DNA from 2 places in the Psychrobacillus syltrankelensis genome. Region 1 is predicted to be linked to the other one. Evidence: a T-box and tRNA genes for the amino acid it is inferred to sense, from the RefSeq annotation. Region 1 holds a T-box; the other holds one or more tRNA genes.
The links. A T-box is a leader RNA that pairs with one kind of tRNA and senses whether it is charged. The one in region 1 lies ahead of trpS (tryptophan--tRNA ligase), so its partner is inferred to be a tRNA-Trp.
Positions count from the first base shown of each region.

Region 2: it encodes a tRNA-Trp, which carries the amino acid that the T-box ahead of trpS (tryptophan--tRNA ligase) is inferred to sense. The anticodon was not compared.

Region 1 covers NZ_CM144227.1:1,460,247-1,474,744, forward strand. Annotated here, with positions in the region: gene ACTSKG_RS07325 (ABC transporter ATP-binding protein) at 1-206, opposite strand, end outside; gene ACTSKG_RS07330 (ABC transporter ATP-binding protein) at 206-1,270, opposite strand; gene opp3C (oligopeptide ABC transporter permease) at 1,286-2,305, opposite strand; gene opp3b (oligopeptide ABC transporter permease) at 2,305-3,237, opposite strand; gene ACTSKG_RS07345 (peptide ABC transporter substrate-binding protein) at 3,439-5,148, opposite strand; gene ACTSKG_RS07350 (DUF3899 domain-containing protein) at 5,385-5,729, shown strand; T-box leader at 5,782-5,998, shown strand; gene trpS (tryptophan--tRNA ligase) at 6,044-7,030, shown strand; gene ACTSKG_RS07360 (hypothetical protein) at 6,990-7,211, opposite strand; gene ACTSKG_RS07365 (oligopeptide ABC transporter substrate-binding protein) at 7,275-9,131, opposite strand; gene ACTSKG_RS07370 (ABC transporter permease) at 9,207-10,109, opposite strand; gene opp4B (oligopeptide ABC transporter permease) at 10,142-11,104, opposite strand; gene ACTSKG_RS07380 (ATP-binding cassette domain-containing protein) at 11,106-12,053, opposite strand; gene ACTSKG_RS07385 (ABC transporter ATP-binding protein) at 12,050-13,057, opposite strand; gene fabF (beta-ketoacyl-ACP synthase II) at 13,536-14,498, opposite strand, start outside.
Region 2 covers NZ_CM144227.1:3,498,744-3,513,241, reverse strand. Annotated here, with positions in the region: gene ACTSKG_RS17265 (hypothetical protein) at 1-187, shown strand, start outside; gene ACTSKG_RS17260 (hypothetical protein) at 514-912, shown strand; gene ACTSKG_RS17255 (hypothetical protein) at 963-1,823, opposite strand; gene ACTSKG_RS17250 (RNA polymerase sigma factor) at 1,810-2,322, opposite strand; gene proS (proline--tRNA ligase) at 2,446-3,882, opposite strand; gene ACTSKG_RS17240 (hypothetical protein) at 4,282-4,425, opposite strand; tRNA gene ACTSKG_RS17235 (tRNA-Leu) at 4,944-5,026, opposite strand; tRNA gene ACTSKG_RS17230 (tRNA-Cys) at 5,058-5,131, opposite strand; tRNA gene ACTSKG_RS17225 (tRNA-Gly) at 5,142-5,216, opposite strand; tRNA gene ACTSKG_RS17220 (tRNA-Gln) at 5,224-5,295, opposite strand; tRNA gene ACTSKG_RS17215 (tRNA-His) at 5,297-5,372, opposite strand; tRNA gene ACTSKG_RS17210 (tRNA-His) at 5,406-5,481, opposite strand; tRNA gene ACTSKG_RS17205 (tRNA-Trp) at 5,506-5,579, opposite strand; tRNA gene ACTSKG_RS17200 (tRNA-Tyr) at 5,590-5,673, opposite strand; tRNA gene ACTSKG_RS17195 (tRNA-Thr) at 5,683-5,758, opposite strand; tRNA gene ACTSKG_RS17190 (tRNA-Phe) at 5,766-5,841, opposite strand; tRNA gene ACTSKG_RS17185 (tRNA-Asp) at 6,098-6,173, opposite strand; tRNA gene ACTSKG_RS17180 (tRNA-Met) at 6,177-6,253, opposite strand; tRNA gene ACTSKG_RS17175 (tRNA-Val) at 6,293-6,368, opposite strand; tRNA gene ACTSKG_RS17170 (tRNA-Glu) at 6,453-6,527, opposite strand; tRNA gene ACTSKG_RS17165 (tRNA-Ser) at 6,556-6,647, opposite strand; tRNA gene ACTSKG_RS17160 (tRNA-Asn) at 6,653-6,727, opposite strand; rRNA gene rrf (5S ribosomal RNA) at 6,738-6,853, opposite strand; rRNA gene ACTSKG_RS17150 (23S ribosomal RNA) at 6,982-9,907, opposite strand; tRNA gene ACTSKG_RS17145 (tRNA-Ala) at 10,156-10,231, opposite strand; tRNA gene ACTSKG_RS17140 (tRNA-Ile) at 10,247-10,323, opposite strand; rRNA gene ACTSKG_RS17135 (16S ribosomal RNA) at 10,422-11,975, opposite strand; gene ACTSKG_RS17130 (nucleotidyltransferase-like protein) at 12,442-13,305, opposite strand; gene ACTSKG_RS17125 (YgzB family protein) at 13,438-13,782, shown strand; gene perR (peroxide-responsive transcriptional repressor PerR) at 13,960-14,403, opposite strand.

The DNA.
Region 1 (14,498 bases):
TAGATTACCTCGCCGTCTGTAGCGTCGTATAAACGGATAATTGTACGTCCTGTTGTTGATTTACCACAACCAGATTCTCCAACAAGCCCTAATGTTTCACCTTTGTAAATATCAAAGCTTACATCATCTACTGCGCGAACTTCGTTTGGCTTACCTTGATTGAAATATTGCTTTAAATTTTTGATTTCTAGTAATTTCTCAGCCATTAGTAAGCACCCCCTTCAGTTCCTTCATAATATCGGCTTCCTGGAAACTTCTTCATACGTTCAATTACAGAAATCGGTGGATCTACTTGCGGAGCATCGGGATGTAATAACCAAGTTGCCGCATAGTGTGAATCACTTACTTTAAAAAATGGTGGTGATTCTTCCAAGTCTATTTTCATTGCATAGTCACTACGCAGTGCAAATGCATCCCCTTTTGGTGGAGATAATAAATCCGGAGGAGTACCGGGTATTGCATATAGTTTTTCTTCTTCCACATCTAATGAAGGCATGGAGCTTAATAGTCCCCATGTATATGGATGTTGTGGATTATAGAAAATTTCATCCACTGTACCAACTTCTACAATTCTACCGCCATACATAACCGCTACTCTATCTGCTACGTTTGCTACAACACCTAAATCATGTGTAATAAAGATAATGGACGTATCAATTTTTTTCTGTAAATCTTTCATTAGCTCTAAAATTTGCGCTTGAATCGTTACATCAAGGGCAGTTGTAGGCTCATCTGCAATAAGAATTTGCGGATTACATGCAAGAGCAATTGCAATAACAATACGTTGACGTTGCCCACCTGAGAATTGGTGTGGATATTGTTTAATCCGTGCCTCAGGCTTTGGCATTCCAACTAAACGTAATAAATCGATTGCTACTTTTCGAGCTTCTGATTTACTTACTTTGCGATGCTTTAAAATAGGCTCCATAATTTGCTTACCTATTGGCATTGTCGGATTCAGCGAAGTCATTGGATCTTGGAAAATCATCGAAATATCTTTTCCACGAATCTTTTGCATTTCCTTATCGGATAACTTAGTTAAATCTCTTCCATTAAATAAAATTTGACCTTCTTTAAATTCAGAACTATGCTCTGGTAATAATCGCATAATTGCTTTTGTTGTAACTGACTTTCCTGAACCAGACTCTCCAACAATTGCAAGAGTTTCCCCTTTTAATAAATCGAAATTAACGCCACGAATAGCCTTAACTTCTCCTGCAAATGTGTGGAAGGAAAGCTCTAAGTCTTTAACTTCCAATATTTTTTCCATTATCGCTTTCCTCCTTTAGTCTTTCATCTTCGGATCGAATGCATCGCGTAAACCGTCACCAATTAAGTTGAACGCAATCATCAATAAACTTAATATTAAAGATGGATACACCAAAACATGTGGCTGGTATCTAATCATTTGATAGCCATCATTAATGAGTGTTCCTAATGAAGCAGTTGGTGGTTGAAGACCAAGTCCTATAAAACTTAAGAAAGCTTCTAAGAAAATTGCTCCTGGAATCGTAAACATCATATTAATAATAATAAGCCCTAAAATGTTTGGTAGTATATGCTTCGAAATAATTCGGCCATTGCTTGCACCTAAAGTACGGGCAGCTAGAACAAATTCCTGGTTTTTAAATTTCAAAACTTGTCCACGCACAATCCTAGACATACCAATCCATCCAGTTATCGTAATAGCAATGATTATTGCCGTAAGACCGGGTTCCATAACGAGCAACATTAAAATAACGATTACTAATGTTGGAATACCAATTAAAATTTCTACAATACGTTGCATAATATCATCTACACGACCACCATAGTAACCCGAAATCCCTCCATAAGTCACTCCTATAATCATATCAATTACAGCAGCCACAAATGCGATAAATAGAGAAATTTGAGTACCTTTCCAAACACGTGAGAACATATCGCGACCAAGTCCGTCTGTTCCAAACCAATAATACGTGTCGGCTTTTTTTAGTGCATATAAATCTACTTCTTTACCTGCCATAACACCGTAACCATCTAATATACCGAGCTTTTCAATTCCCGGTACTTTTGGCGGTAAGTTTGCGTGAGTAAGTGTTTGGGTTTCACCATCATGAGGGCTAATCATAGGTCCAACAAAAGACATAATAACGATGAATATTAAGATGAACATACTTACGATTGCAGCCTTATTTTTTCGAATACGTAACCAGGCATCTTGCCAAAAACTTAAGCTAGGTTTCGTAATTTTTTCTGCATGTGAGCTATCAATTTGAATTCTTTCAAAAGAATCAGCAGGTAATTTTTTTATATCTTGACTCATTATTTACTACCTCCTGACAAACGAATACGCGGATCAATTATTCCATAAAGAATATCTACTACGAATATTACAATAATTAAAAACGCAGAGAAAAACAAAGTTGTTCCCATTATGATAGAAAAGTCATTTGAACTAATCGACTTAACGAATTGCTCCCCAATTCCTGGAATAGCAAATATTTTTTCGATTACAAGAGAACCTGTTAGTAATCCAGCTGCTAACGGTCCTAAAACAGTTACAAGCGGTATTAAAGCATTTCGGAAAGCATGCTTAAAAGCAATTTCAAACCCGCTCGCACCTTTTGATTTAGCTAACGTAATATAGTCGGAACTTAAAACTTCTATCATTTCTGTTCGTATAAAACGTGATGCTGTTGCAAGTGGCCCCATTGCTAAAGCAATAGAAGGAAGAACGCTAGACATCCAACCGTCTTTCCATAAAGCTACAGGAAGTATTTGCCACTTAACACCAAACCAATATTGTAATAATGTTGCGAAAACGAAAGATGGAACTGAGATACCAATAATAGCAACAAATGTACTACCGTAATCCCAAATAGTATTTTGCCTTAAAGCTGCAATCATTCCGAACAGTATACCAATTATCACTCCGAGAACTAATCCTTGCGATCCAATTTGAAAAGATGGACCTAAACGTTTCAAAATTAGCTCGGTAACATTTGCATTTTTAAACTGGAATGAGTTACCTAGATCACCTTTCACTAAATTTAACATGTATTTACCATATTGCACTGCAACAGGTTGATCTAATCCATATTTCGCTTCCACCATCGCAAGTTGGGAAGGGGATAGTTTTGGAGCAGAGCTTATCGGGGAACCTGGAAGCGCCTTCATTAAGAAAAACGTTGCTGTTGCAATCAGGAAAAACGTAATAAACATATAAATAACACGTCGAATAATATATTTCGCCATCGTTGCACCTCCTAAATAAAATATGTTCTCTGAGATTATATTAATCTATATATATCTAAACAGAAAAGCTTAGCAATTGTCAAAACCAAAAAAAATAATAAAATATTTTGTGAATTCTGATTCATTTAAAAAGAGAGTATATGACCCAAAAGGATTCCATATACTCTCTAACTATGAGATTTTTAAGACTTAAAAATACTTTTAGTTTTTACCTTCAATATAAGCCCATTTGTAGCTATAATCCCCACCGAATGGGTGTTTAGCAATACCTTTTACATATGGTTTTTGTAAGATTCTTGCACCTTTTTGGTAAACTGGTCCAATCGCGTACTCTTCTCCTACAACGATTTTTTCAGCTCTTGCCATTGCTTCCCAACGAGCTTGTGGATCAAGTGCAAGTTTACCGTTAATATCTTTTAATAATTGATCATACTCAGCGTTTGAATATCCCATGTGGTTGTTTCCACCATTTGTTTCCCATAAAGTTAAGAACGTATATGGATCTTGGTAATCTGGACCCCATCCAGCAAATTGGATGTCATAGTCTTGTTTAGTATCTAATTCAAGACGAACTGAGAATGGAACTTCTTTAAGTGTAATTTTTAGACCTTTTAAATTAGTTTCTAATTGAGATTTTAAGTACTCATCCATTTTTTTAGAAAGGTCAGAGTCGCCTCCAAGAATTTCTAAAGAAAGTTCTTTTACACCTAACTCAGATAAACCTTTTTCCCATGCCGCTTGCGCTGCTTCTACATTGAATGCAGTCATGTCGCCATTAACATCGCGGAAATCGTTTCCATCTTCATCAAAATAGAAATCTTTTGGAATTAAGTAGCCAGCTGGCATAGAACCATTTGCTAAAACTACAGAAGTTAAATCTTCTTTGTTAAATGCTTTTGAAATTGCTTCACGAATATTTACGTTAGCAAGTGGAGATTTTTTACCAAGACGCTCTTGGTTATATTTGAAATAGTACACAGCAGTATCTGGTTGATTGATAAGTTCTGGATCATCAGCATATTGCATTGCAAATTCCCCTGAAAGACCAGTACGATCTTTTTCACCGTTTTGATATAAGTTAACCATAGTTGAATTTTCTTTTACAACATCCCAGTTAATTTGTGTAAGTTTTACTGTATCTTTATCCCAGTATTGTTCATTTTTAAGATATTTCCAAGTTAAACCTGTTCCATCCCAATCAGCAAGTGTGAATGGGCCATTATATAATAATGCATCAGAGTTTTTCGCATAGTTATCGCCTTGAGCTTTAACGAACTCTTCTTTTAATGGATAGAATGTTCCGAATGACATTAATGATAAAAAGTAAGGAACTGGTTTTTCAAGCGTTACTTCTAATGTTTTTTCATCAAGAGCTTTAACCCCAAGTTCATTGAAATCCATTTTACCTTCTGAAATTTCAGTAGCATTTTTGATAACGCCTGACATCATGTATGGACCGTATTCTGAAGCCATATCCGGGTTCATCGCACGTTTCCAAGCATATTCAAAATCGTTAGCTGTTACTTTAGAACCGTCTGACCAGTTAGCATCACGAAGAGTGAAAGTGTAAACTAATCCGTCTTCAGAAATTGTTGGTTCACCTGCAGAAATTGCAGGAACAGCAACATTCTCAGCGTTCAAACGATATAAACCTTCGTTTACGTTATTAAGAACTACGAAACCAACTGTATCAGTCATTAGAGATGAATCCATTGTTGGAATTTCTGCAGACTCGATTAAGTTAAGAACTTGCTCCTCATCTAGTGCAGCTGGTTCTTCTGTTGTTGTTGAATTGTCTTCTGGTTTGTCAGTAGTAGTTTCAGTAGCTTTTTCTTTGTCGCCACAAGCAGCAAGGAAAATACTAAGAACTAACATTAGGCTAAAAAGCCATAAAAATTTGCTATTCTTCAATAGAATAACCCCCTTTAAATATTCTGAAAAATTCATTACATTCTTTATTATACATTTTCCTTTTAACTTGTACAGGTTTTTTAAAGAAGTTTTTACAGATTTGTAACAAAATCATTACATTGTCCTAACAATTGTGAATCTTTGGTAAAGGAATTTCTTGTTTTTTGCAAATATTTAACTAAAGTTTTGATTAATTTTATTTTATCTTCTATAATCTATTCTTGTAGAGGTGAAATATGAAAACAAAAATTATCTTTTTTTTAGGTTTACAACTTCTTATTTTCCTACTAACGTTTTTAGTATATGGAAATTGTAACCTAGTTTCTTATGCAAATATGTCTTTTTATATTGGAGGATCAATTACATTCTTCGGCTTAATATCTTATGTTGTCTCGGGTGGTTTTTTTGATTTTTTCATAGAGAGTTCAAGAAAAGTTTTTACTCCAAGACATATAAAAAATGAAGTGAATCAAATGCGTTTACCTTCTGAAGTCTTTTCATTTCCTTATAAGCCGATAATTGCATTAGGATTATCTAGTTTACTTTGTATGTGTATTGCTTTATTTGTATATTATAGTTAGTTTTTTAACTTGATTATTAAGTTTCTCCTATACTATAATGTTTTAAACAATATTAGATGCTATGACAAAGAAAAGTATATTTGAAATTGTATGTGGAGAGAGTCTGTGGTTGGTGCAAACAGAACATACGTCAAATAGAATGGGCTTTTGAGCAGTATATGTGAATTATGAGTAGCATATACCGACCCCTTCACGTTACGAAGAAGAGTGGCTAATTTACTTTTAGCAAGCTGGGTGGTACCACGGATTATACATCATTCGTCCCTTTTTTAGGGATGTATGGTGTTTTTTTATTTTATTAAGGAGGAAAAATGATGAAGAAAATATTTTCAGGTGTACAACCGACAGGAACAATCACTCTAGGTAATTATATTGGAGCTTTTCGACAATTTATAACACTACAAGATGATTATGAATGTGTATTTTGTATAGTCGACCAACATGCTATTACTGTACCACAAGATCCACAGGAATTAAGTAAACATATTCGTTCACTTGCTGCATTATATCTTGCTGTAGGAATCGACCCAGAAAAATCAACATTATTTATTCAATCGGAAGTACCCGCACATGCTCAAGCCGGCTGGATTATGCAATGCGTCTCTTATATTGGAGAATTAGAAAGAATGACACAGTTCAAAGATAAATCTGATGGAAAGGATGCAGTTTCAGCTGCCCTTTTAACCTACCCCCCATTAATGGCGGCAGATATTCTTTTGTACCAAACCGATATCGTTCCAGTTGGAGATGACCAAAAGCAACATGTTGAATTAACACGCGATTTAGCAGAAAGATTTAATAAACGCTACGGGGATGTCCTTATAATCCCTGAAATTCAGCTTCCGAAAAGTGGTGCACGTATTAAATCACTTCAAGACCCTCTTAAGAAGATGAGTAAATCCGATCCAAATCTAAAAGCAACAATTCGTATTTTAGATACACCAAAAGAAATTGAAAAGAAAATTAAAAGCTCTGTAACCGATTCAGAAGGTATTGTTGCTTACGATCCTGAAAATAAACCTGGGGTTTCCAATTTATTAACGATCGAAGCTGCGTTAACAAATGTAACGATTGAATCGCTTGTACAAAAATACGAAGGAAAAGGCTATGGTGATTTTAAGGCATCGGTTGCCCAAGTGATAAACGATCACTTTGCTCCAATCCAAGCTCGTTATGAACATTTATTAAACTCTTCAGAGCTTGATGACATTTTAGACCAAGGTGCAGAAAAAGCGAATACCCTTGCTCAACAAACCTTGTCTAAGATGGAAGCCGCAATGGGCCTCGGAAGAAGACGATAACCGATAAAGAAAGAAGCGATAAACAGAATACAACAAATTCATTTGAACTTACTATAAAGAGTACTACAGAATTCCAAGAGTGACCTAAAGTTAAAAAGTTCAAATACAGTACTAAATGAGAACAGCTAATTACAGCTAATCCATAACTGATTAAAAAAAGTAAAAGTCTAATATGTATCACATCCTTCTTAAACCATATGAAAAACCGTTCCTAAACTTTCGTTTAGGAACGGTTTTTTATTAATTATTTTGTAGATTTAACTCCAGTATCAGAAACTAATTCAATGTCTTGTAATTCTGTTGGATTAGCATAGTCAATATTGTAGTTTTTCACACGTTTGTTAACCGGTACTAATTCATAACGATACAAAGTAGGAATAACAGGAGCTTGTTCAGCCATGTATACTTGCCATTCACGGAACTGGTCAGCTCGGTATTTAGCATCAAATGCTTCCGGTGAGTCAATATTTGCTAATGTTTTCTCTAAGAAATCAGAAGAGAAACGGCTAAAATTATATTGAGCTGCTTTTGAATAAAGACCTGATGGAGATGGGTTTGTTCCTGTTCTCCATGCAGCCATGAAAATATCAATTTCAGGATCATCAGCTTCTACTTTATCATAGAAGCTATTGAATTCGATTGTACGACCGGTAGTTAATGTCACATTTAAGCCAACATCTTTCCAGTTTTGTAAGTAGAACTGTGTGATATCTTCTGCAACATCATCACCTGACATTGTTGCAAACTTGATTTCTAAAGGTTTACCATTTTTGTCTTCACGAATTCCATCGCCATTAACATCTTTGTAGCCAGCCTCATCTAATAACGCTTTAGCTTTTTCTGGATCATATTTATAACCTTCTAAAGTAGCGTCATAGAAAGATGCGAAAACTGGTGGAATTAAAGAGTTAGCGCGTTCACGCAATCCATTATAGTAAACTTCCGCAACTTGTTCTACATCAAGTGCATATCCCATTGCTTGACGTAATTTTACATCACCCATTTTTGATCCTTCAATATCCGTAATAACTTCACCTTTATCAGTATCGTATTTACCTAGTTTGAAGCCTAGGTAAGAATAAGAAAGTTCTTTGCGTCCTAGGATACTAATATTATCAAAGTCTTTCACTTCTTCAATCTTTGTAGCACTAAAGTGCGAAGCAATATCGTATTCTCCTGATTGGATTGCTTTAGAAATAGAGCTGGTTGGTACAACTTTCACTAATACTCCGTCTAGTTTAGGTCTACCTTTCCAATAATTTTCATTGGCTACATATTGAACAGATTCTCCTGGTGTAATTTTATCAAATTTAAATGCACCTAAGGTAACTGGGTTTTTACGAACTGCATCAGATTCAACTAAAGTCTTAATTGGAAGATCTTTTAATATATGACTTGGTTCAGCAGAACTCCACAGTCCGTCTCCACCACTAAATATAGCAGGAGATAATACTTTAAATGAAATTTCTAAAGTTGATTCATCTAATTTCTTAAGTCCAGAAATTGTGTCTGCTTTTCCTTCATGATATTCAACAGCACCTATTATATTTTGGAAGTCTGCATCATAACGAACTCCAGTATAATCTTTATGACCAATAATTAAGTACGGTTGAATTAAGTCTTCAATTATAAGTGGTTCGCCGTCAGACCATTTTACTCCATCACGAATCTTAATAATTACTTTGCTATTATCTTTATCAACTTCCATACTTGCAATACCTTTATCAGTTAATAAGAAATCTCCATCTGTTTCAAATATAGAGTTACTTGCATAAGAAGAAAGATCACTATCATATGCATCATCTGATAAAACGTCAGAGAAGATACCTAGGAAAGGTTCATCCTTAGCCATTGCAACTTTTAAAATACCGCCTTTAATTACATCCCCATCATTTGTAACTTCTTTTGGGAATAATGCATCAGGTTCTTCAGCTACCGTTTCTTCCGTTGTTTCTTCTGTTTTACCTTCTTCTTTATTGCCTTCTTCTGTTTTGCCTTCATCGGTACCTTTTGCAGGCTCTTCGCTATTCTTGTTACAAGCACCAAGAACAAGCATGAAAGCTATAAGTACTGCTAGTAATGTCCAAAGCTTTTTATTCATTTCTATTTCCTCCTTTTTATTCTCTATTCTTTTTATATCAAACGGTAAACGTTTAATACCAAATCCGAATTGGTTTTATCCAAGACGTTGTTTTGCATCTGCCGAGCGGCGTAATGCCTGCCCTACATAGTTGATTCCTAACATCATAAGTAAGATAAATATCGATGCAGGTAACCATACCCACCACTTCTGTTCTAATACAAGCGGGTTATTTGCATAGCTTATAAGTGTTCCTAAACTTGGAGTGGTAGGTGGTAACCCAAATCCAAGAAATGATAAGCCTGTTTCAATACCAACGTTACCGGCAAAGTTTAATGTCATTTCGACAATTAATATGGAACTTAAATTGGGCATAATCTCTTTAAAAATAATAAGGAATCCATTAGTACCCAACGTTTTAGACGCATTGACATAATCACGTCTACTTTCAGACAAAGCCTTACTTCGTACAAGACGTGCAGTAGGAGGCCAAATGAAAATACTCAAAATCAAAATGAATGCTGTAATTGAATATTTAGGTACAATCGTAACAAATACGATGATTAACATCAGTGATGGTATAGTAATGAAAAAGTCGATAATTCTCATAAAAAGATTATCAATCCATCCACCAAAATAGCCACAAATTAAACCAACAATTATACCGAATATACCGGTAATAATTGTAATAGAAATAGCGATTGCAATTGAATTTTTAGCTCCGATTACAAGTTGCCCAAGTATATCTTTACCACCTTGGTCAGCACCTAAAAAAAACTTATCCCCAGGGGAAGCATATTTATCTCTTAGGCTAACTCGCATTAAAGTCTCTTGATCAATAAGCTTTGCCCAGATGAAAACTCCAATAATTACTATAAATAAAGCTATAAGTGAAAACATTGCTAATTTATCTTTTTTAAACTCTCTAAAAATAACTTGCATCCCAGTTGCAGGTGCGTTTACTTCCACTTCTTCTTTCTTATTCGCTTCAATTTTCATGCTTATTCACCTCTCCTTAACATATAATTCGCCTATTCTATCCTTATTCTTGGGTCAACAATACTCATGATAATATCGGACAATAGACTACCTAATAACGTTAAGAAGCCATATAACATAACAAGTGCAGTAATTACACTGTAATCACGTGAGTTAATAGATGAAATAAATAGCTGTCCCATCCCTGGATAACCGAAGATTGTTTCAATAAAGATAGATCCACTTAATAATCCGGTTATTGTAAAACCGAAGAAAGCTGCAATTGGGAGCAAAGAATTTCTAAAAATATGTCTTGAATAAACCTTTCTAATTGGAATACCTTTACTTCTTGCTGTTCGTACATAATCTTGACTTTTAGAATCAATTATTTCCGACCGTAAATATTGAATAACTCCTGTAGTAGCTAGTACTGCATAAGTTATGGCCGGCAACAACATATGGTACAGTTTACTCCATATGTATCCAAAAGTACCTGGATCGTATTGAATATCAACGCTACCGACAGTTGGGAACCAATGTAATTTATATCCGAAAAGAAATAAGAAAATTAATGATAATACAAATGTCGGAATTGCATAAACGATAAAGCTATACAATACGATTGCCTTATCTAATAATGTATCTTGATAACGGCCAGCTAAAATCCCAAGAGGAATGGCTATTAAATATAGTAAAATAGCACTAACTAAAGATAGCCAAAAAGTGTTTATAGCTCGTTCACCAATTACTGATGATACTCCCATTTTATAGGTATAACTTTTTCCAAAATCCCCTTGCACGGCATTCGCGATCCAACGTGCATATTGTTCATACCACGGATCGTTTAACCCTGCCAATTCACGAAGCTCCGCTATACGAGAAGCATCTGTTTCAGGTGTTATCATCCCTGTAAAAGGATCTCCAGGCATAAATTTAGCCATAATGAAAATTAATAAACTTAAAACCAACAACTGAGGAATCATGATTAAAGTACGTCGTACAATAGTTTTCCACATATTACATGCCCCCCTTTTCGTGAGCACTCATCGCTACAAAATGCGTATCTGTCAATTGTTTTAAGTCAAATACTCTTCCGTTTGGATCATAATAATTTTTATGCTCAATTACATAATCTGATTCAACCTTAATTCGTTCTCTTTTTCGAATATCCCGACCTATTGGGTTAACATTAGGAATAGCAGACAATAATCGCTTCGTATAAATATGTTCTGGATTCGTATAAATATCTTCTCTATTCCCAGACTCAACGAATCTACCTTTATACATGATAGAAATATGATCACACATATGTTTAACTACACCTAAATCATGGGAGATAAACAAATAGCTTAAACCAAATTCCTCTTGAATATCTTTCATAAAGTTCAGTACTTGTGCCTGCACTGAAAGGTCTAAAGCAGATACGGGTTCATCCGCTATAATTAGCTTAGGATTACAAGCAATCGCACGTGCAATTCCGATTCGTTGCTTTTGGCCACCTGAAAATTCATGTGGGTATTTTACTTTCGCATCTTCGCCCATACCAACGATTGCTAATAACTCATTAATCTTTCTTCTTTCTTCATCTGGTGTAAGGTTTAGAAAATTACGTATTGGCTCTGCAATAATATCTTGAACCCGTTTGCGTGGATTTAGACTTGAATTCGCATCTTGAAAAATCATTTGAATGTCACGATTGAAAGCTGAATTTGGGTTACGACGCTTATTTGTTACGTCTTCCCCTTCATAAATAATGCTCCCAGAAGTTATTTTCTCAAGACCAATTATTGATTTGCCTGTTGTTGATTTTCCACAGCCAGACTCACCAACTAATCCATAAGCCTTCCCTTTTTCAAATTCTAAGCTGATCCCATCTACTGCATGAACATTATCGATAACAGTATTGAAAAATCCACCACGAATTGGATAATGGACACGTAAATCATTAATTTGCATAAAACTCATCGTGTATTCCCCCCTTCTTCACCTTCAAAATGAAAGTGCTTCCAGCAAGTACATCTAACCAAATGACCTGGAGAAACTTCATGAAGTGTGGGGTTTTCCTCATGTGCGATACCTGGAATCCATGGAATCCTTGCTGCGAAACGACAACCAGATCTCGGTAATTTCATGAGTGAAGGCACCATGCCTTGTATTACTTGAAGTTTTTCATTTTCACTATTCATTTGTGGTATAGAGTTGAATAATGATCGTGTATAAGGGTGCTTTGGATTTGAAAATAACTCATCTACGGGAGCCTCTTCAATAATTTCACCTGCATACATAACCGCAACACGATCAGCAACTTCAGCCACAACACCTAAATCATGTGTGATTAATATAATACCCGCACCTGTTTCTGCTTGAAGATCTTTTAGCAAATCCAGTATTTGAGCTTGTATTGTAACGTCCAAAGCAGTTGTCGGTTCGTCTGCAATAATAACTTTTGGTTTACATGAAATTGCAATGGCAATAATAACACGCTGTCTCATTCCACCAGATAACTGATGAGGAAATTGCCTTGCTGTCCTCTTAGGATTAGGGATACCAACCTGTGCTAACAGTTCAAGAACACGTTTTCCCCTATCATCTCTAGTCATTTTCGTATGATAAATTAATCCTTCTTCAATTTGCTCACCTATACGCATAAGTGGATTTAATGCAGATAAAGGATCTTGGAATATCATTCCAATTTCTTCACCTCTTACTTTATTAAACTTTTCTTCATCAAGGCGTGCTAGGTTTTCTCCGTTGTAATTAATCTCACCTTGTACTCTTGTTTTATTGTGATCATGAAGTCCAATAATAGATGTTGCTAAAGTACTTTTCCCACAACCGGACTCTCCAACTATTGCCAGGATTTCATTTTTCTTCAATGTAATCGAAACACCATCGACTGCATCATAGTATGTATCTTTTATGCGAAAACCAGTGTGTAAATCTTTAATATTTAAAAGTTCATTTGTCATGTTAAAAATAAAACTCCCTTCTAGATTCAGACTTTGATCTATTCACTTCCGTTTTTTCATGACGTTAAATTTTTTTAAAAGTGGTATTTTCTTTAGAACCTTTTTTATTTTATACACAACCACGAATTCCAATTTTTCAGTTAATTCATCTCTCGTGTAAATTCTATTACAGTATCATTACAATCGCAATACATTTTTTTATTATTCCCTCAATTTACTCTTTTTTGAAATTGAAGAATTATCTATAAAATCTGTTATATCAACGATTTGTTACGAAAATTGGAACTAGATAAATTATTTAAATAAAATAAAAAATTCGCACAAATTCTTTAATGAACAGCAAGCAACTGGAAACTTTGGAATCTAAATTTTAGTGATTTAACCCATTGAAGTATCTAAGCTTTTTAGACAAAATAAAAAAGTATTTTCCATTCAATTTGGAAAATACTTTTTTAATTTTACTATGCATTATTTAACATTATTTTTTGAATAAAATACTCGCATTATGACCACCAAAACCTAATGAATTGCTCATTGCATACTGAATATCAGCATTTCTAGCGGCATTTGGTACATAATCCAAATTACATTCTGGATCTGGGGTTTCTAAATTCATCGTTGGAGGTAATATTCCTTCTTTTAAAGCTAGTACTGTAAAAATAGCTTCCACTCCACCAGCTGCTCCAAGTAAATGACCAGTCATTGATTTTGTTGAACTCATCGCTAATTTATATGCGTGTTCGCCAAATACTGATTTTACAGCCATTGTTTCAAATTGATCATTATACGGGGTGCTCGTTCCATGTGCATTAATATAATCGATTTGCTCTGGTTTAATACCTGCATCTGCAATTGCTTGTTGCATTGCACGAGCAGCACCTTCTCCTTCTGGCGCAGGAGCAGTAATATGATGAGCATCACCTGTTGATCCATACCCAATAATTTCTGCATAAATTTTTGCTCCACGGGCAACTGCATGCTCATATTCTTCTAAAATGATAATTCCTGCTCCTTCTCCAATGACAAAGCCATCTCGGTTTGCATCAAATGGTCTTGAAGCAGTTTGAGGATCCGTGTTTAAAGTAAGTGCTGTGTTTGAGCAGAATCCAGCAACAGACATATGTGTTATAGGTGATTCCGCACCACCTGTAATCATTACATCCGCATCACCACGTTCAATTACTTTAAATGCATCACCAATCGAATTGGTTCCAGATGCACAAGCTGTTACGGTACATGAATTAACCGCTTTCGCTCCAAAATGAATAGAAACTTGACCTGCCGCCATATCTGGAATCATCATTGGAACAAAAAATGGACTAACACGACGAGCTCCTTTTTCTAAAAATACACGGAACTGTGCTTCGTATGTTTCCATCCCACCGATTCCTGAGCCAATCCATACTCCAGTTCGAAGTCCAAGCTCCTCAGTAATCGTTAA
Region 2 (14,498 bases), 1.9 Mb from region 1:
TGAGAAACAACGAGTCCAATATGGATATGGGGAAGGTGCTACCTATGTCCAAGTTGCTCTATTCAACCCTGAGGAATATAGGTTAAACGCATTGCAATACGAAAAAGATGCAAATAAATTATCAGGAATTATCAATGCAAAAAACTACTCCGTAAGCATTCCTTTTGATGATGCAAAGTATGCATAATCCTTGGTAAGGTGAGACTCCTTGCCAAGGCATAGTTAGGAAATCAATTTCAAAATGATTAGACAAACCAATGACCTCTAACTTTTCACTTTGTTACTAATGACTAATGACTATCTTTTGCAAACGTCAACCAATTAGTTTACTTTTTGGTTTCCTACTATGAAAAACGCTCCTTTCCACTTTTGTGGGGGAGCGTTTTAATATATAAAATTATGAGTTTAACAATTATATTTAATATCTCAAACGAGGTTTTAATAACAACTGTTGCGAGTACATACAATAAGTTATTAGCGAATTCTCGGACCTTATATTCATAAAAAGAAAGGATGGGAATACTGGATTTTCAGAAACTAGCCTTAGCAATTAAAAGTATTATTGGTATGTTTGTACTCGTGTATGGAACTGCTATTTTATTTAAATTGTATTTTGGGGAATATTTAATGGTCGATGGGTTAGGTGATTTGAATTATTTATTTCTTTTCATATTATGCGCTGTCCCCTTTGTGTTAGGCGTTATAGGCGAAAATAGTGTCAACCTGACTTTAATGAGTGGTTTATTCTTTGGTACTCTTTTTATACTCGTCCACGGTGCTCTTATTTTCTCTGTACTTGAAATGACTCCAGAAATATTAGCTAGAATTTTAACTGTAATTCCTATAAGCGCACTTCTAATAGTAGTTGTGTCTTATTTTGTTATTAATAATGAGAAAAAATTTATAAGCTAAAACATCCTCGCCTGCCTATACTATTAGGTATGCGAGGATGTTTTATTATTCTAATTTTTAAATAAACTTGTTTGCTCTCCGTCAATAATGAGCTTCCAAGTTCCATGCTCCTTCAATGTAATTTTCCCTTTATAATAGTAAATATCCTGTGAGCTTCTAGCATCAATATTAAATCCCTCTCCTTGAAAAATAGTCTCTTGTTTAATATTCCCTTTATCATCAAGTAGTTGGACTTCTATTTGCTCCTTCTCGCCGATTGTACTCTCTATATATAATTCAAATTCTTCACCAACTGGGATTTCCTTTGGAGAATCAAGTAATGTATAATGCTCTGTTTTAGGGAAAGGTGGGAATACGTTAATAGTAAATTGCTCCAGCATTTCATCTTCAATCAAAAAAGATAACTGCCATTCCCCCTCATTTGGAAATGGGACAAAGCTCGTTAATGTATGAGCATCCTCGCTGTATAAGCCAGCCGAAAGAATCCCTCGAGACAGTTCAATTTTTTCCCCTTTTTTATTCTCTGCTTCAACCAAGTAATTCTTACCAACGAGCTTATTTGGATCTCCCCAAAAATATAGCATTATCTTTGATCCTCTTCTCATGTCTTCTGCAACAAATTGCTCCTTAAAAACAAGAATTCCTATCTTTCCTTCTACTCCTACTACTTCTTGATCTCTGTCTGGTAAAGTAAAAACTGTACCCATCTGTGCGCTTAGTTTGTTATTATCCTCATACGTTAAAAGAAGAAAGAAAAGAATAGAACAGATACCTATGACTGCGATAATCGGAGTTAGGATGAAAGTTTTCTTTTTTCTTAAGGAATGTAAAACTTTCTCTCGTTGTTCAATCTCAAGTGAATATTTAGGAAGTTTTTTTAACTCCTCTTGCAGTTTATTAAAATCCTCCATGTTCATACCCCTCCTTCTCCAACATTATCTTCAATTTTTTTAACGAACGGTGATACAGTACATTTATGTTGTTCTCGTTACTTTTCATAATGCTACTTACTTCTTTGGATGACATATCCAAAATCCCTCTAAGAATAATTACTTCTTTATAATTAGCTGGAAGGCTATTAATAGCTTTATATAAAAAAGTATTTTGCTGATTTAGAAGAATACGCTGATCCATATCAAACAAGAAAAATTGTTCGTGAAAAAAGAGGTGCCTCAATTTTTTCCAGACACGGTTCCTACGATAGTGATCAATTACCATATTTCTTGCAATAGATATTAACCAAGTTTTCGGATGTGCCTTTTCGTTAAATCTTGAAATTTTGTTCAATGCACGAAGAAAGGTTTCTTGTACTAGATCTTCCACATCCATTGATCCAGTATAGTACACTAGAAAGCTTGTAATATCTCTTTCGTATAAATCAAACCATTCTTCTATCAAATTCCTCTCCAAGGGATCCCCCCTTCCTTTACAAATTAGACGATCGTATTTCTTTTATCTTACATGAAATTTTGAATAAATAAAAAATCAACCATATCAAATGTAATGGTTGATTTTTTGTTTCTTACTATTTAATTAATACGCACGCCCGAACCAAACTGTATGTTTTGATTCTTTTCCACAATTAATACATGTAGCCTTTTCAACTGGTGGATTAAATGGAATATTACGTGTTGTAAATTTAGTCTCTTCTTTCACATGTTCCTCACAAGAATCGTCGCCACACCATCCCGCAAGAATCCAACCTGGAATTTCTCCCTTTTCAGTCGAGTCCGTAAGATGTTGTTTTAATTGGTCTAATGAATCCACATTTGTATGTGAATGCAGATCACGGAATGCACGAGCTTTTTCTAGTAAACGTGTTTGCATTGATGTTAGCTCTACTTCAATACGCTCCACTAGATTAGGAATGTCTACAGATTCTTTATCACTCTCATCACGTGCTTTAAGTAGTGCTTGGTTGTTTTCTAAATCACGAGGTCCTAATTCAACACGAACTGGAACACCTTTTAGCTCCCACTCATTAAATTTGTAACCTGGAGACTGATCTGAGTCATCTAAACGTACACGAATACCTTTTGCTTTTAACTCAGCATAGATTTCATCTAATTTTTCCATTATAGCAGGATTCTTTTTCCAAGGTCCTACTGGTATTAATACAACTTGTGTTGGAGCAACACGTGGTGGTAAAACAAGTCCTTGCTCATCACCATGGACCATAATTACAGAACCGATTAAACGAGTAGAAGTACCCCATGATGTAGTATGCACGTGCTCATGCTTGTTTTCTTTATTTAAATATTTTATATCAAATGCTTCTGCAAATTTTGTTCCTAAGTAATGAGAAGTACCAGCTTGAACAGCTTTTCCATCCTTCATCATTGCTTCAATCGAAAACGTATCTACAGCCCCTGCAAAGCGTTCAGAAGGTGTCTTTTGACCATCGTATACTGGAATTGCCAAAAGCTCTTCAACAACCTCTTTATAGATGTTAAGCATTTGCATTGTTTCTTTACGTGCATCCTCTTCATCGACATGAGCAGTATGTCCTTCCTGCCATAAAAATTCAGAAGTACGAATGAAAGGAAGAGTCTTCTTTTCCCAACGGAACACGTTTGCCCATTGGTTAATTAATACTGGTAGATCACGATAACTTTTAATCCAATCCGAATACAAATGACCAATCATCGTTTCAGAAGTTGGGCGAAGTGCTAAACGCTCTTCTAGTTTTTCACCAGCTGCTTCTGTTACCCATGGTAGCTCTGGAGCAAATCCTTCAATATGATCTTTTTCTTTTTGGAAGAAAGATTCAGGAATAAGCATTGGGAAATAAGCATTACGATGTCCAGTTTCTTTAAAACGTCTGTTCATTTCATCTTGAATATGTTCCCATATTTCAAAGCCATCCGGTTTAAACGCAATACACCCACGAACTGGTGTGTAATCCATTAGATCCGCCTTTTGAATTGTGTCGATATACCATTTTGTAAAATCATTTTGTTGTGTAGACATCTACTTTTCCTCCTTTAAAATAAAAAAAGTGTAAAAACTCCCCTATAAAAAGGGCGTCTTTACACTGGATAGACACGGTACCACCTTTAATTAGTCCGTCAATTTAACGAACTATCTCAAACGTTGGATAACGACAACGAAACGGTTATGTTTGCATAACATCTCCGTGGTAGGTTTCAACAAGAAGCGGTGATATAGCTCTCAGCAAGCTGCTATATTTTCTGTCTCACAATTCTTATTTACTTGATCACATCGCAGATTGTATATACCTAATAATATACCAAATAGTCGAAGTTAATACAATCTGAATCTTATGGTGCTGTTTTTTTATATGTGTACTTTCCTATTACTCAAAAGAATGACTATATGGCGAATAGTGAAAAATTTTCTCAAAACCATTTAAACACAATTCTTTTTGAGTGAACTTTCTTCCTTACCCATTTCATAATATATAGTCTTTGCTTTTTTATATGCTTCTACTTTTGATGAAGCATATACATCTATAATTTTTCCATCCATAATGAAGTTATATTTTTTTATCATCTTTAGTTCCTCCAATTTCTCTGCTATTAAATTATATTTTATTGTTAACCCATCCAGTAAATCACTTTCACCAAGCTAACATATATATTAGTATTTTCCCTTACTTCTTCTTAATGAAACTTAAAATTTATAAATAGTTCTCCAAGACTAAATAGGAACAAATTAATAAACTGTAAAAGGCCAGCAACTTCATATACGCTGCTTCGACTTACTTAATTTGCACCTGTTTAAAATCGAGATTGCTATTTTTACTGCCTACTAACGAAAAAAAGACCTCTAATAAGTGTTAGAAGTTTTGATGAGTATGACTTTAGGTCATATCTGGAATACTGGTAGAGTTCGGGCATTATTTGTCGCTTCCATATAAAAGACACTACCTTCCATAGGAAGTTGGTGGTTTTGCATATTTGTGCAAAAAATTGAAAATTAATCGTTAGAACCTAATTTCAAAAACAAAATATGAAATGAAAAAAGCTTACAAACGTTTGTACATCAACGCTTGTAAGCTTTTTATTGAATACCGGTGGTCGGGGTCGAACCGACACATCCAGAGGATACGGGATTTTGAGTCCCGCGCGTCTGCCAATTCCGCCACACCGGCAAAATAAAAGACATGTTATTATTATAAAAATTGGAGGCGGCAACCGGATTTGAACCGGTGATAAAGGTGTTGCAGACCTGTGCCTTACCACTTGGCTATGCCGCCATTTAATAGTTGGAGCGGAAGACGAGGTTCGAACTCGCGACCCCCACCTTGGCAAGGTGGTGTTCTACCACTGAACTACTTCCGCAAAAAAACTGGGGTACCTGGATTCGAACCAGGGCATGACGGAATCAAAATCCGTTGCCTTACCGCTTGGCTATACCCCAATGGGGCGATCGAGGGGAATTGAACCCCCGAGTGTCGGAATCACAATCCGATGCGTTAACCACTTCGCCACGACCGCCACAAATAAAAAAAAGCTAACTAATTAGGAATATGGGGCGACTGATGGGAATTGAACCCACGAATGTCGGAATCACAATCCGATGCGTTAACCACTTCGCCACAACCGCCATTATTCAAGTTAACTGTAAATTTGGCAGGGGCAGTAGGAATCGAACCCACATCAAAGGTTTTGGAGACCTCTATTCTACCGTTAAACTATGCCCCTAAAATAAAAATGGTGGAGGGGGGCGGATTCGAACCGCCGAACCCTAAGGAACGGATTTACAGTCCGTCGTGTTTAGCCACTTCACTACCCCTCCACTAAACAGTGGTGCCGGAGAAAGGACTTGAACCCTCAACCTACTGATTACAAGTCAGTTGCTCTACCAGTTGAGCTACTCCGGCTTAAAAATGGTGGCTCAGGACGGAATCGAACCGCCGACACAAGGATTTTCAGTCCTTTGCTCTACCGACTGAGCTACTGAGCCTACTTCGATTTACGCTAAGCGTCGCATCTCTTCGTCAGCTGCACTCGCTCTCTCAGTCACGTACTTAGGTACGCTCCTTCTTTCGCTCGATTGCTTCCTTGATCTGCTTGCTAATCCTAAATCTCTATTCGATTTGCGCTAAGCTTCGAATCTCTTTGTCAGCTTCATTCGTTCAATCAGTCACGTACTCAGGTACGCTCCTTCCTTCACTCAATCGCTTCCTCGACCTTCTCGCTTATCTCAAATCTCTAAAAAATGGCGGTCCCGACCGGGATCGAACCGGCGATCTCCTGCGTGACAGGCAGGCATGTTAACCGCTACACCACGGGACCATTTGGTTGCGGGGACAGGATTTGAACCTGTGACCTTCGGGTTATGAGCCCGACGAGCTACCGAACTGCTCCACCCCGCGACAATAATATACTTACTAATTAAGTTTTCTAAAACTTAATGGTGGAGGATGACGGGCTCGAACCGCCGACCCTCTGCTTGTAAGGCAGATGCTCTCCCAGCTGAGCTAATCCTCCTGGGTAAAATCATAATAAGCTGCGCATTTCTGCGTTAACTTCATTCGTTCAATTAGTTTCTTACCTAATTAAGTACTTTGAAAATGGTGACCCCTACGGGATTCGAACCCGTGTTACCGCCGTGAAAGGGCGGTGTCTTAACCGCTTGACCAAGGGGCCATTATTATGTAATAAGAGAGTAAATATCTGGCGGAGAGCAAGGGATTTGAACCCTTGAGACAGTGTTACCCGCCTACACGATTTCCAATCGTGCTCCTTCGGCCACTCGGACAGCTCTCCAAAAATGGCTCCGAAGGTAGGACTCGAACCTACGACCAATCGGTTAACAGCCGATTGCTCTACCACTGAGCTACTTCGGAATATTATTACGCCTAGCGACGTCCTACTCTCACAGGGGGAAACCCCCAACTACCATCGGCGATGAAGAGCTTAACTTCCGTGTTCGGTATGGGAACGGGTGTGACCTCTTCTCCATCATCACTAGACATATTAACTTGAAAGACAAGATTAATTATACCATAACTAGAGAAAACTTCAATAGTTTTTTTAAATAAAATCTCTTTAATATTCTCTCAAAACTGGATAAAAGACATTGATGAATTCAAATTCATATTTGGTTAAGTCCTCGATCGATTAGTATTCGTCAGCTGCACGTGTCGCCACGCTTCCACCCCGAACCTATCTACCTCATCGTCTTTGAGGGATCTTACTTACTTGCGTAATGGGAAATCTCATCTTGAGGGGGGCTTCGTGCTTAGATGCTTTCAGCACTTATCCCGTCCACACATAGCTACCCAGCGATGCTCTTGGCAGAACAACTGGTACACCAGCGGTGTGTCCATCCCGGTCCTCTCGTACTAAGGACAGCTCCTCTCAAATTTCCTACGCCCACGACGGATAGGGACCGAACTGTCTCACGACGTTCTGAACCCAGCTCGCGTACCGCTTTAATGGGCGAACAGCCCAACCCTTGGGACCGACTACAGCCCCAGGATGCGATGAGCCGACATCGAGGTGCCAAACCTCCCCGTCGATGTGGACTCTTGGGGAGATAAGCCTGTTATCCCCGGGGTAGCTTTTATCCGTTGAGCGATGGCCCTTCCATGCGGAACCACCGGATCACTAAGCCCGTCTTTCGACCCTGCTCGACTTGTAGGTCTCGCAGTCAAGCTCCCTTCTGCCTTTACACTCTTCGAATGATTTCCAACCATTCTGAGGGAACCTTTGGGCGCCTCCGTTACACTTTAGGAGGCGACCGCCCCAGTCAAACTACCCGCCTGACACTGTCTCCTACCCGGGTTACGGGTATGGGTTAGAATTTCAATACAACCAGGGCAGTATCCCACCGACGCCTCCTCCGAAGCTGGCGCTCCGGGCTCTAAGGCTCCTGCCTATCCTGTACAAGTTGCACCAAAATTCAATATCAAGCTATAGTAAAGCTCCACGGGGTCTTTCCGTCCTGTCGCGGGTAACCTGCATCTTCACAGGTACTATAATTTCACCGAGTCTCTCGTTGAGACAGTGCCCAGATCGTTACGCCTTTCGTGCGGGTCGGAACTTACCCGACAAGGAATTTCGCTACCTTAGGACCGTTATAGTTACGGCCGCCGTTTACTGGGGCTTCAATTCGCACCTTCGCTTGCGCTAAGCACTCCTCTTAACCTTCCAGCACCGGGCAGGCGTCAGCCCCTATACTTCACCTTACGGTTTTGCAGAGACCTGTGTTTTTGCTAAACAGTCGCCTGGGCCTATTCACTGCGGCTCTTCTAGGCTATACACCCAAAAGAGCACCCCTTCTCCCGAAGTTACGGGGTCATTTTGCCGAGTTCCTTAACGAGAGTTCTCTCGCTCACCTTAGGATTCTCTCCTCGACTACCTGTGTCGGTTTGCGGTACGGGCACCTATCACCTCGCTAGAGGCTTTTCTTGGCAGTGTGAAATCAGGAACTTCGGACTAAGTCCTCGCCATCACAGCTCAATGTTACAGAGTGCGGATTTGCCTACACTCACACCTTACTGCTTGGACGTGCATAACCAACAGCACGCTTACCCTATCCTTCTGCGTCCCCCATTACTCAAACGGTGGTTTGGTGGTACAGGAATATCAACCTGTTGTCCATCGTCTACGCCTATCGGCCTCGACTTAGGTCCCGACTAACCCTGAGCGGACGAGCCTTCCTCAGGAAACCTTAGTCATACGGTGGATGGGATTCTCACCCATCTTTCGCTACTCATACCGGCATTCTCACTTCTAAGCGCTCCACCAGTCCTTCCGGTCTGACTTCAACGCCCTTAGAACGCTCTCCTACCACTGATACCATAGGTATCAATCCACAGCTTCGGTGATTTGTTTAGCCCCGATACATTTTCGGCGCAGCGTCACTCGACCAGTGAGCTATTACGCACTCTTTAAATGATGGCTGCTTCTAAGCCAACATCCTGGTTGTCTAAGCAACGCCACATCCTTTTCCACTTAACAAATACTTTGGGACCTTAGCTGGTGGTCTGGGCTGTTTCCCTCTTGACTACGGATCTTATCACTCGCAGTCTGACTCCCAAACATAAATCATTGGCATTCGGAGTTTGTCTGAATTCGGTAACCCGGGATGGGCCCCTAGTCCAAACAGTGCTCTACCTCCAAGATTCTAACGTTTGAGGCTAGCCCTAAAGCTATTTCGGAGAGAACCAGCTATCTCCAGGTTCGATTGGAATTTCTCCGCTACCCACACCTCATCCCCGCACTTTTCAACGTGCGTGGGTTCGGACCTCCAGTAAGTGTTACCTTACCTTCATCCTGGACATGGGTAGATCACCTGGTTTCGGGTCTACGACCACATACTCATTCGCCCTATTCAGACTCGCTTTCGCTGCGGCTCCGTCTTCTCAACTTAACCTTGCATGTAATCGTAACTCGCCGGTTCATTCTACAAAAGGCACGCCATCACCCATTAACGGGCTCTGACTACTTGTAGGCACACGGTTTCAGGATCTATTTCACTCCCCTTCCGGGGTGCTTTTCACCTTTCCCTCACGGTACTGGTTCACTATCGGTCACTAGGTAGTATTTAGCCTTGGGAGATGGTCCTCCCAGATTCCGACGGAATTTCACGTGTTCCGCCGTACTCAGGATACACTCAAGAGAGAATGAACTTTTGACTACGGGGCTTTTACCCTATCCTGCGGACCTTTCCAGATCGCTTCGTCTAGCTCATTCCTTTGTAACTCTATATAGAGTGTCCTACAACCCCAAGAGGCAAGCCTCTTGGTTTGGGCTCTTCCCGTTTCGCTCGCCGCTACTCAGGGAATCGATTTTTCTTTCTCTTCCTCCAGGTACTTAGATGTTTCAGTTCCCTGGGTTTGCCACAGATGCGCTATGTATTCACGCAAATGTACTGCTCCATTACGAACAGTGGGTTTCCCCATTCGGAAATCTCCGGATCAAAGCTCACTTACAGCTCCCCGAAGCATATCGGTGTTAGTGCCGTCCTTCTTCGGCTCCTAGTGCCAAGGCATTCACCGTGCGCCCTTATTAACTTAACCATTTTGACTTCCAATACACATCGTACTTCTTCGTCAACTTCGCTCACTCGCATGCTCACGTACGTAAGTACGCTCCGCTGCTCCTTCGCTCGTTTCCTCGAATTACTTGTGTCTTGAAACCCAACAAAAAAGTTAGTAAATAATTACTACACAAAAAATAATCACTAATGTGATTACAAATTGAATTTCTTGAATTTGTTTCTTTCAATGTCGTTTTATCCAGTTTTCAAAGAACAAGTAAAAAGTTTTGGTGGAGCCTAGCGGGATCGAACCGCTGACCTCCTGCGTGCAAGGCAGGCGCTCTCCCAGCTGAGCTAAGGCCCCGAAACTTAAAAGGTATGGTGGGCCTAAATGGACTCGAACCATCGACCTCACGCTTATCAGGCGTGCGCTCTAACCAGCTGAGCTATAGGCCCTCTTAGAATTCCCATATATATGTATATATGAACATTCAAAACTGAACTGCAAAACGTTAAGATACAGATAAAAATCTGTATTCCGATATTATCCTTAGAAAGGAGGTGATCCAGCCGCACCTTCCGATACGGCTACCTTGTTACGACTTCACCCCAATCATCTGTCCCACCTTCGGCGGCTGGCTCCCGTAAGGGTTACCCCACCGACTTCGGGTGTTACAAACTCTCGTGGTGTGACGGGCGGTGTGTACAAGGCCCGGGAACGTATTCACCGTGGCATGCTGATCCACGATTACTAGCGATTCCGGCTTCATGTAGGCGAGTTGCAGCCTACAATCCGAACTGAGAACGGTTTTATGGGATTAGCTCACCCTCGCGGGGTTGCGACCCTCTGTACCGTCCATTGTAGCACGTGTGTAGCCCAGGTCATAAGGGGCATGATGATTTGACGTCATCCCCACCTTCCTCCGGTTTATCACCGGCAGTCACCTTAGAGTGCCCAACTGAATGCTGGCAACTAAGATCAAGGGTTGCGCTCGTTGCGGGACTTAACCCAACATCTCACGACACGAGCTGACGACAACCATGCACCACCTGTCACCGCTGTCCCCGAAGGGAAAGATCTATCTCTAGAACGGTCAGCGGGATGTCAAGACCTGGTAAGGTTCTTCGCGTTGCTTCGAATTAAACCACATGCTCCACCGCTTGTGCGGGCCCCGTCAATTCCTTTGAGTTTCAGTCTTGCGACCGTACTCCCCAGGCGGAGTGCTTAATGCGTTAGCTGCAGCACTAAGGGGCGGAAACCCCCTAACACTTAGCACTCATCGTTTACGGCGTGGACTACCAGGGTATCTAATCCTGTTTGCTCCCCACGCTTTCGCGCCTCAGCGTCAGTTACAGACCAGAAAGCCGCCTTCGCCACTGGTGTTCCTCCAAATCTCTACGCATTTCACCGCTACACTTGGAATTCCGCTTTCCTCTTCTGTACTCAAGTCCCCCAGTTTCCAATGACCTTCCACGGTTGAGCCGTGGGATTTCACATCAGACTTAAAGGACCGCCTGCGCGCGCTTTACGCCCAATAATTCCGGACAACGCTTGCCACCTACGTATTACCGCGGCTGCTGGCACGTAGTTAGCCGTGGCTTTCTAATGAGGTACCGTCAAGGCACGAGCAGTTACTCTCGTACTTGTTCTTCCCTCACAACAGAGTTTTACGATCCGAAAACCTTCTTCACTCACGCGGCATTGCTCCATCAGACTTTCGTCCATTGTGGAAGATTCCCTACTGCTGCCTCCCGTAGGAGTCTGGGCCGTGTCTCAGTCCCAGTGTGGCCGATCACCCTCTCAGGTCGGCTACGCATCGTCGCCTTGGTGAGCCGTTACCTCACCAACTAGCTAATGCGCCGCGGGCCCATCCTGTAGTGACAGCGAGATGCCGTCTTTTAACATTTCCACATGTGAGGAAATGGATTATTCGGTATTAGCCCCGGTTTCCCGGAGTTATCCCAATCTACAGGGCAGGTTGCCCACGTGTTACTCACCCGTCCGCCGCTAAATCAGAAGAAGCAAGCTTCTTCGTCATTCGCTCGACTTGCATGTATTAGGCATGCCGCCAGCGTTCGTCCTGAGCCAGGATCAAACTCTCCATAAAAGTTGATTCGCGATACGCCGCACATTGCTTTTGTCAGCTGCGCTCGTTCGGTCGGTCACGTACGTTAGTACGCTTCCTCCCTCTCTCACTTGCTTCCTCGCACTGCACAACGTCTCGAGAATCAACAAAATAGAACTAGTTTAAAAGCTCATTTTGTTTTGCTGGCATCATCATTAAATGATGTCATTTTTGTTTTGCTATCAAACTAACAAAGTTAGTCTTTCAAGCTGTATGTCTTAACGTTTTGCATGTTCAGTTTTCAATGTTCATTTTTGTTGTGTCGTTTTTTGCGACTTCTCTAATTTATCATCTTTCAACCGATGAGTCAAGAAGTTTTTCAAAAAACTTTTTCGTCAATATTTTTGTAACGTTTTTGACGACGCTTATTATAATACAATGGATTCTATAATATTGTCAACAAAAAAAACGAACAAATTTATTGCCCGCTTTTTTCATCTTTATTAGATTACTTTACTTTATAGAATCTATGCATGATTTCATTGCTTTTAGTAGGTCGTTTTTCGATAAATATAAGTCCTCTATCTACTAAAAATTCAATAAAAACTTCTAGATCTACTGAGTAATTTTTAAGTTCTTCTTGCTCGTGAATCTCTTGGATTGTCCAAAATTCTTTCAAGTCAAGTACTTCTAATATATGTTGTGAGCCTTCTTTTATTCTAGAATGAATTAAAAATTCACTTGCTAGAAATAAAAGTTCTAATCTCTTTTCTAGAGTTTCTTCACTAGAAATAAGCTCATCATATAATTTATAAATAGATGGATCTAATTGTTTTACTTGTTTCCAAACCATAACTTCAGGATGCATTCCATGTTCGAAGACCGCTAAGCGTGCTAAATGATGGAGAGACTCTACTATATGATTATACGCATCTAAATAATTCAGCTGTTCGAAAAACAATTTTGCTTCTAAATATCTTCTACTTAGTTTAGCAAACTCAATCCCCATTCTCGCTTTTCTTCCCTGAATCGGAAATTCATCTAACTCTCTCTTTAAATTTTCTATAAACTCATTTCGATCAAAAACTACCCGTCCATTAATTAACCAATCTACTAACTTAGGGTTAGTTCCTAGCAATAACCATTTTCTTAACTGTTTCTCTGTAATCACATGCATCGCTGCTTTTTTATCGTTAAACGTATAATGTTTTGTGAAAATAGGTTGATCGGCGTCCTTAGTCAATATAAATAAAATGGAATCAAACGTATCTGTAATCGGACTAACTTCTTCACGTTTTTCTACAAAAATAATTCCTAATGTATTTACTTCACTTGCTCTTTCTTGATAAATGGGTCTCAATAATGTTTCCAAAATGGCGCCTCCTTTATTTCATATTATAAGTTTTTCGACAACTATTTTGTATCTCCTTCTATATAATAGTTCAATTTCTTATTTTAAACTAAAAATATGATATAGTGTATGTAGAAATTAGGAGGATGAAAAATGAAACCATATAAAAACAAAATAAATCGAATACGTTCATTTGCACTTGGTCTCGTATTCTTCGGATTCATCATTATGTACGGTGCAATAATTTTTAAAGAGCATCCAGTACTTGTTGCTATCTTCATGATACTCGGTGTAGTATCTATCATAGCTAGTACCGCTGTTTATGGTTGGATTGGTTTACTATCTACTAAAGCTGTTCAAGTTGTTTGTCCAAACTGTGGGAAGCATACAAAAGTATTAGGTAGAGTAGATATGTGTATGTATTGCAAAGAACCATTAACGCTAGATCCAAACCTTGAAGGACAAGAATTCGATCAATCTTTAAATAGAAAGAGATAATATGAACATCTTGCTTTTAGCAAGATGTTTATATTTTTAAGGATTACACAATTTAAAGTAGTTGTAACTTTTAATAGAAAGATTTTGATTACAACTATAATTAATTATTCAGATGCTAAATTTCTATAATCCCTGAGTAAACATAAAAACCGAGCGTAGGCAAAACGCTCGGTTTTTCTATTGAACAGTTGTTGCCTGCTCTTTACAAGTAGGACATACACCGTATATTTCCATTCTATGAGAACTAACGTCGAAGCCAGTTAAGTGGGAAGCTAAGTGCTCTACTTCATCTAAACCTGGATAATGAAAATCAACAATTTTACCGCAAGAATTACAAATCATATGATAATGATCGTTTGTAGCGAAATCAAATCTACTAGAAGAGTCACCGTATGTTAGCTCTTTAACTAGTCCTGCTTCTCTAAAAACACGTAAGTTATTATATACTGTTGCAACACTCATACTAGGAAACTTACTTTCAAGTGCTTTATATATATCGTCCGCAGTGGGATGTGACATGGATTGAATAATAAATTCCAATATCGCATGGCGCTGAGGTGTTATTCGTACACCAGTTGACTTTAATGTATCTAAAGCATCTTTTAAATGTACTTCCGTCATCGCAATGCACCTCTCTTCATATTTATTATTAGTTTGTAATCGTTATAATAAGTATAATGAAGAAAAGCATAGGCTGTCAAACTTTTAAACTAAAA